Linked DNA regions of Simiduia agarivorans SA1 = DSM 21679. The protein of the gene in region 2 binds, or shares a complex with, the protein of the main gene of each other region. Links are inferred from orthologs where the notes say so. Each region holds a gene or a part of one and is shown on either strand. Other genes may lie near its edges.

Region 1 (4,087 bases), 1.7 Mb from region 2 along the record:
CGACCGTCTGGGCCGGTAATGCCGGCGTCTGTTGCGCTTCGAAATAGGCTTCAGCGGTTTTGAGGTAGCGGGCGCCCGGACGATACGCCAGTGTTACGTCCTTGCGGAATGTTTCTATGCCTGAAACCAATTGACTGTTGGCCGGTTGGGTAAAGATCGCCACTTCTACCTGATACCAGCGCGGCTGGTCTGGTGCCGCTGTCTGGGCCCATGCAACATTGGCGAACAACAGCATTCCGAAGGTGATAACGCGAAAAAAAATCATAGTGTTAAACCAGGTTGGCAAGTAAGGCCTCGGTGGTGGCCAGTCGGATTTCAGTGCTTTCCATATCATGCAGGAATTTCAAACCATTGGCACCGTGCATTTGGTATTTTTGCGGTTGAGTTTGCACCAGCTTGATGATTTTCAACGGGTCGACCTTGGGCTCTTTGTTGAAACTGATTTTGCCCCCGGTGGGGCCCGCCTCGAGTTTTTCGATGCCCATTGCCTCTGCGGTGAGTTTCAGGCCGGTAATGCGGAACAGGTTTTTGACCGGGTCAGGCAAGAGCCCGAAGCGGTCGATCATTTCCACTTGCAGTTCTTTTAACGCGCCTTCATCGGCGGCGTTGGCGATGCGCTTGTACATGATCAGACGGCTGTGCACATCGGGCAGATAGTCGTCGGGGATCAGTGCCGGTATGCGCAGGTTGATTTCTACTGCGCTGCCTAATGGCGCATCGAGGTCAGGGGTTTTACCCGCCTGAATGGCTTTGACCGCGCGATTGAGCATGTCCATGTACATGCTGAAACCGACCGCTTCAATTTGACCGCTTTGCTCGTCGCCGAGCAGTTCGCCGGCGCCGCGGATTTCCATGTCGTGGGTCGCAAGGGTAAAGCCGGCACCCAGGGTGTCGGCCTGAGCGATTGCCTCCAACCGCTTGGTGGCGTCGCTGGTCAGGGTTTTCGGATTGGGGGTCATTAAATAGGCATAGGCCTGATGGTGCGAGCGACCCACGCGCCCACGCAATTGGTGCAACTGCGCAAGCCCGAATTTATCCGCGCGCTCAATGATGATGGTGTTTGCGCTCGGAACATCAATGCCGGTTTCAATGATCGTGGTGGCCACCAGTAAGTTGAACCGTTTGTGGTAAAAGTCTGCCATGACTTTTTCCAGGTCCCGTTCGCGCATTTGTCCATGGCCGATACCGATGCGGGCCTCGGGAACCAATGCCTGCAATTCGCGCGCGGTTTTTTCGATGCTTTTGACTTCGTTGTGCAAATAATACACCTGGCCGCCGCGCAGGAGCTCCCGCAATATGGCCTCTTTGATCAGTGCATCGTCATGCACGCGCACAAAGGTTTTGATGCTCAGGCGTTTGTTCGGCGGCGTGGCGATGATGGACAGGTCGCGAATGCCCGCCATGCTCATGTTCAGCGTGCGGGGAATTGGCGTTGCGGTCAGGGTCAGAATATCCACTTCCGAGCGAATGGATTTCAGTGCTTCTTTTTGACGAACACCAAACCGGTGTTCTTCGTCAATAATCAGAAGACCCAGCGACTGGTAATTGAAGTCGGGCTGCAATAATTTATGGGTGCCGACAATGATGTCCACCTTGCCGTCTTTGAGTTTGTCGGCAATGGCATCAATTTCTTTGCCGGTCTTAAACCGTGAGACCACTTCGATATTTACCGGCCAGTCGGCAAAGCGGTCTTTAAAGCTTTCATAGTGCTGTTGTGCGAGCAGGGTGGTGGGCACCAGCATGGCCACCTGTTTGCCACTTTGCACGGCGATGAATGCGGCGCGCATGGCCACTTCGGTTTTGCCAAAGCCCACGTCGCCGCACACCAGACGGTCCATGGGTGTGGAGGCGAGCATGTCCTTGCGCACGTTGGCAATGGCCTGTTCCTGATCGGGGGTTTCCTCAAACGGAAAGGAGGCTGCAAACGCCTGGTAAGCAGCGCCGGGGTCGGCAAATGCGAAGCCCTTGCGTGCGGCCCGCCGGGCATAGATATCGAGCAGTTCTGCGGCGGTATCGCGGACTTTTTCAGCGGCTTTGCGTTTGGCTTTATCCCAGCTGTCGCTGCCTAATTTGTGCAGTGGTGCCAGGTTGTCATCGGCGCCCGAATAGCGGCTGATCAGGTGCAGGTTCGCAACCGGTACATAGAGTTTGGCGTCGTTGGCGTAGCTGAGCTGTAAAAATTCCTGTGGCTGACCATCGAGGTCCAGCGTAATCAGACCCTGATAACGGCCCACGCCATGATCGATATGAACCACCGGCGCGCCCGGGTTCAATTCGCTCAGGTTTTTGACCGCGAGCTCATTTTCCTGTGTGACCCGCCGGCGCCGGCGCTGCTGAACCCGCTCACCGAACAATTGGTTTTCGGTGATGATTTGTACCGCTGGCGTGCTCAGCGCCAGGCCCTGGTCGAGGCCGGCGATGGCAATGCAGGGTGAATTTTCGGCCGCGATAAAATCGGACCAACCGTTGACGGCAGTAGGTTTTATGCCTGCTTTCGCCAACATTTCCAATAAGATTTCCCGGCGGCCGGCGCTATCGACTGTAAACAGGGTTTTGCGGTCCGAGCGCAACAGATCCAGCAGCGCCTGCAATGGCTGGTCTGCTTTGGCGTCCACCGGCGCTTGGGGTGGCGTCAGGGCCGGAATGACGGGAGCATCATCATTGAGTTCGGTGCGTGGCAGGCTGTTGATATGTTCGAACAGCTCGTTGACCGGCACAAATACTTTGGCCGGTGGCAGCAGGGGGCGCTCGGGGTCCACGCGCCGGCTTTCATAGCGGTTGCTGGCTTCAGTCCAGAACCGGTCAGCCTTTGGAATCAGGTTGTCGTAGGTAAGGACACGGCTGTTCTCGGGCAGGTAGTCGAACAGGGTGGCGCACTGGTCAAAGAACAGGGGCAGATAATATTCGATACCGGCCGGTGCAATGCCATCGCAAATATCCTGGTAAACGGGACAGGCTTTGTGGTCCACATCAAAGGCGTCATGCCAGCGCAAACGGAAGTCGCTGATGGCGGCTTTGGTGAGCGGAAATTCCCGCGCAGGCAACAACTCGATGCTGTCTATCTGTTCCAGTGTGCGCTGGGTATCGGGGTCAAAACTGCGCAGGCTTTCGATTTCATCATCGAACAGGTCGATGCGCAGTGGCCAGTCGCTGCCCGCCGGGTAGATATCCAGCAGTGCCCCGCGAACGGCAAATTCGCCGTGTTCATACACAGTGTCTACCCGGTGGTAGCCGTTGGCCTCCAGCACCCGGGCCTGAGCATTGAGATCGAATGTCTGGCCTTTGTTGAGCACCAGGCTGTGGCCCGCCACAAATTGCTGAGGCGGCAGTCGGCACATCAGGGTGGTGAGCGGGGCCACCAGAATGCCCTTGCGGGTAGTCGGCAACCGGTACAGCGCTTTGATCCGCTCGGAAATAATGTCCTGGTGAGGGCTGAACGTATCGTAGGGCAGGGTTTCCCAGTCCGGCAGGGTCAGTATCGGCGTGCTATCGCCACAGAAGAACCGCAATTCATCCTGCAGTGCCAGGGAACTGGCAGTATCGGGTGTGATGACCAGCAGCAGGCCGTCGAAAGCCCGGGTGGCCTGGCTGACGGCGAGAGCGACTGCGGCACCGGGCAGCTTGCCCCAGCGCTGATTGAATTTGGGTTTGTTTGAGAGAGGCGGAGATAGCTGGCCCAGGGGCTCTGTAAGATCCATGCTGCCTTGTCTGGTGGTCCAAAAAGCCGGCTATTGTAGCGTCTGGCGCCGGCTTTGGCAGCAGGCGTGAAAAAATAGTAAAAATTGTAACTAAACGGCCGTTTGAATCTTGCTCAATGGGCGTGCAACCGCGATAATGGCGGCCTCTGTCACATTTCGGTGGTAGGGGTTAAAAGAATGACGGAACCCGCCAAAAGAGCAGGTACAACGGTATGGCGTCGACCATACTGAAACTTTCTTTTACTTTAAAAGGTGCATATCTGTGAATCGTCCTAAGCCCGTAGACTTCTTCAAGGACTGGAAAGAGCGCGAAGCGCTAGCCGAAGCCATGATTCCCATGGTGGGTAAGCTCAATCGTGAGCAAAACGTCAGCGTCTATATATACGGCC
Region 2 (3,471 bases):
ACAGCGCGTGGGTTAACCAGTACGGTATTGCCGACACTGCGCTGGTAAGCCAGAACGGTGAAGGCCTGTATGCCGATGTGTATCAGTCAGGCGACCTGAATGATGCCATCGTGGATCAGTCCGGCATGTACAACCAAACCTATATTTCTCAGTACGGCATGGGTATGGATGGCATGAATAACACGGTATTTGTTCAGCAAACCGGTGCTTATGATTATGCCAATGTGGTACAGGGCGGCGGCTCCGGCAACAACATCAGCGTTATCCAGAACTAAGCCTCGGGGCAGGGCCGCAATGGCCCTGCCCTTTTCCCTTCCTTACCTGACACCCCTCCGCCCCTTCGCTATAATCGACCGCTTTGTGATCCCATAGAGAGCAGTCAGCAGTGGATACCATTCTGGTTCGCGGCGCCCGCACCCATAACCTCAAGAACATCGACCTCGACATCCCGCGCGACAAGCTGGTGGTGATTACCGGGCTATCCGGTTCGGGGAAGTCTTCACTCGCATTTGATACGCTCTATGCCGAAGGCCAGCGCCGCTACGTGGAGTCTCTGTCCACCTATGCGCGCCAGTTTTTGTCCATGATGGAAAAGCCCGACGTGGATCACGTGGAGGGCCTGAGCCCCGCCATCTCCATCGAGCAGAAATCCACCTCGCACAACCCCCGCTCCACGGTGGGCACGATCACTGAAATCTATGACTACCTGCGCCTGCTGTACGCGCGCGTGGGTGAGCCCCGCTGCCCGGAACACGGGGAACCTCTCGCCGCCCAAACCGTCAGCGAAATGGTGGATCAGGTGCTGGCCCTGCCGGAAGGCAGCAAAATCATGTTGCTGGCGCCCTTGGTCAAAGACCGCAAAGGTGAGCACTTACATATTCTGGAACAGCTGAAACGCGACGGTTTTATCCGCGCCCGCATCGACGGCCTGGTGGTGGATCTGGACGATGCACCGAAACTCGACAAAAAGAAAAAACACACCATTGAAGTGGTGGTCGATCGCTTTAAGGTCAAGGCAGATTTACAGCTGCGTTTGGCTGAATCGTTCGAAACGGCCCTCAATCTCGCTGACGGCCAAGCCCTGATCAGCTACATGGACGGCGACGGTGACGACCGTATTTTCAGCGCCAAACACGCCTGTCCCATCTGCGATTACAGCCTCGCCGAACTGGAACCCCGGCTGTTTTCCTTCAACAATCCGGCCGGTGCCTGCCCCAGCTGTGACGGCCTGGGTGTGCGCCAGTATTTTGATGAAGACAAGATAATTCACGACCCGGAACTGACCCTGGCCGAAGGTGCCATCCGCGGCTGGGACAGACGCAATGTGTATTATTTCCACATGCTCACAAGCCTTGCCGAACACTATGGATTCTCCATTGATGTGCCGTGGAAAAAACTGAAGAAGAAAGACCAGACGGCGGTGCTGCAGGGCTCGGGCGATACGGAGGTATCCTTCCGCTACGTCAACGACCGGGGCGATATCTACCAACGCACCCACCGCTTTGAAGGCGTGATTCCCAATATGGAACGGCGCTATCGCGACACCGATTCCAATATGGTGCGCGAAGACCTGGCCAAATTCCTGTCGCACCAGAATTGCCCTGAATGCCAGGGCACCCGTTTGCGCCGCGATGCCCGCCATGTATTTGTGGACAACCGCACCCTGCCCGACATCACCTCACTGCCCGTGGGCGAGGCGTTCGATTATTTCTCGTCCCTGAGCTTCACGGGTCGCAAACAGGAAATCGCCAGCAAGGTGTTGAAAGAGTTGCGCGACCGCTTCCAGTTTCTGGTGGACGTGGGCCTGAATTATCTCACCCTGAACCGCAGTGCTGAAACCCTTTCCGGCGGCGAAGCACAGCGCATCCGGCTCGCGAGCCAGATCGGTGCTGGCCTGGTGGGCGTGATGTACATTCTGGATGAACCCAGCATCGGCCTGCACCAGCGCGATAATGAGCGCTTACTGCGCACACTGACACACCTGCGCGATCTGGGTAACACGGTGATCGTGGTGGAGCACGACGAGGATGCCATCCGCGCCGCCGACTTCCTGATCGATATCGGCCCCGGCGCCGGCGTGCACGGGGGAGAGGTGGTGGCTGCCGGCACCTACAAGCAGGTCATCAAAGCGAAAAACTCGCTCACTGCCGATTACCTCTCAGGCCGCAAATCCATTGCCGTGCCGGCCAAACGTACGCCTTACAACGCCAAAGAAGAGCTGGTACTCGCCGGCGCCACCGGCAACAACCTGAAAAACGTCACGCTTACCCTCCCGGTGGGACTCATGACCTGTGTCACCGGGGTTTCGGGCTCGGGTAAATCCACGCTGATCAATGCCACCCTCTATCCCCTGGCAGCAACAGCGCTGAACAAGGCCACCACCCTGAAAGCGGCCGAGCACACATCCGTGCAGGGCCTGGAGCATTTCGACAAGTGCGTGGATATCGACCAGAGCCCCATTGGCCGCACACCGCGCTCCAACCCGGCCACCTACACCGGTATTTTCACTCCCATCCGCGACCTGTTTGCCGGCACCCAGGAAGCCCGCTCGCGCGGCTACAAGCCCGGGCGCTTCAGTTTTAACGTTAAAGGCGGACGCTGCGAGGCCTGCCAGGGCGACGGCGTAACCAAAGTGGAAATGCATTTCCTGCCCGATGTGTTCGTGCCGTGCGACGTGTGTAAAGGCAAACGCTACAACCGGGAAACGCTGGAGATCAAATTCAAAGGCAAAAACATCCATGAGGTGCTGGACCTCACGGTAGAAGACGCGCGCGAGTTTTTCGATGCGGTGCCCGCCATTGCTAAAAAACTGCAAACCCTGATGGATGTTGGCCTGTCCTACATCCGCTTGGGGCAGGCAGCCACCACGCTCTCGGGCGGTGAAGCCCAGCGGGTCAAACTGTCGCGGGAATTGTCAAAACGCGATACCGGTAAAACCCTGTACATCCTCGATGAGCCGACTACAGGCCTGCACTTCTACGACATCCAGCAGCTGCTGAACGTGTTGCACCGCCTGCGCGATCACGGCAATACCGTGGTGGTAATCGAGCACAACCTGGACGTGATCAAAACCGCCGACTGGGTGGTGGACTTAGGCCCCGAAGGCGGCAGCGGCGGCGGTGAAATCATCGTCACCGGCACCCCGGAGGATGTGGCGAAGGCAAAGCACTCCCATACGGGCCGCTTTCTTAAACCTCTGCTGGCAGCCCAGAAGCCCAAAGCAAAAGCAAAGAAGAAGTAGCTCGAACGACTCGGTCGGACCAGACTCGGTCGGACCAGACTCGGTCGGACTAGACTCCCCCATGCTAAAGCACTAAGTGCTTAGCCCTTGGTGCTTTAGCATGAGGGAGTCTGACCCCGAACTTACGGGGCTACTCCAAGGCCCTGAGTTTTTCAGCCACAGGCGCCATCAGCGTCTCGAAGTGCCGCCAGCGACCTATAGACCGGGTGTGCGGTTTTTCGCGCACCTGA

What was found.
Region 1: the proteins of uvrA (region 2) and mfd are in contact, whole or in part, in a crystal structure (PDB 4DFC), measured with the Escherichia coli proteins. The link is inferred for Simiduia agarivorans SA1 = DSM 21679 from one-to-one orthologs.

The regions. Positions count from the first base shown.
Region 1 is NC_018868.3:260,241-264,327, forward strand. The notes cover bases 70-4,087. They hold mfd (transcription-repair coupling factor), read right to left. Parts: upstream 3,699-4,087; coding sequence 270-3,698; downstream 70-269. Other genes in these bases: M5M_RS01205 (CsiV family protein), read right to left, coding at 70-265; M5M_RS01215 (glyceraldehyde-3-phosphate dehydrogenase), read left to right, coding at 3,961-4,087. Outside these bases: more of M5M_RS01205, read right to left, coding at 1-69. UniProt on the Escherichia coli protein: Couples transcription and DNA repair by recognizing RNA polymerase (RNAP) stalled at DNA lesions. Mediates ATP-dependent release of RNAP and its truncated transcript from the DNA, and recruitment of nucleotide excision repair machinery to the damaged site.
Region 2 is NC_018868.3:1,996,481-1,999,951, forward strand. Bases 40-3,441 are described here. They hold uvrA (excinuclease ABC subunit UvrA), read left to right. Parts: upstream 40-385; coding sequence 386-3,241; downstream 3,242-3,441. Other genes in these bases: M5M_RS08850 (curlin-associated protein), read left to right, coding at 40-275; M5M_RS08860 (tetratricopeptide repeat-containing sulfotransferase family protein), read right to left, coding at 3,372-3,441. Outside these bases: more of M5M_RS08850, read left to right, coding at 1-39; more of M5M_RS08860, read right to left, coding at 3,442-3,471. UniProt on the Escherichia coli protein: The UvrABC repair system catalyzes the recognition and processing of DNA lesions. UvrA is an ATPase and a DNA-binding protein. A damage recognition complex composed of 2 UvrA and 2 UvrB subunits scans DNA for abnormalities.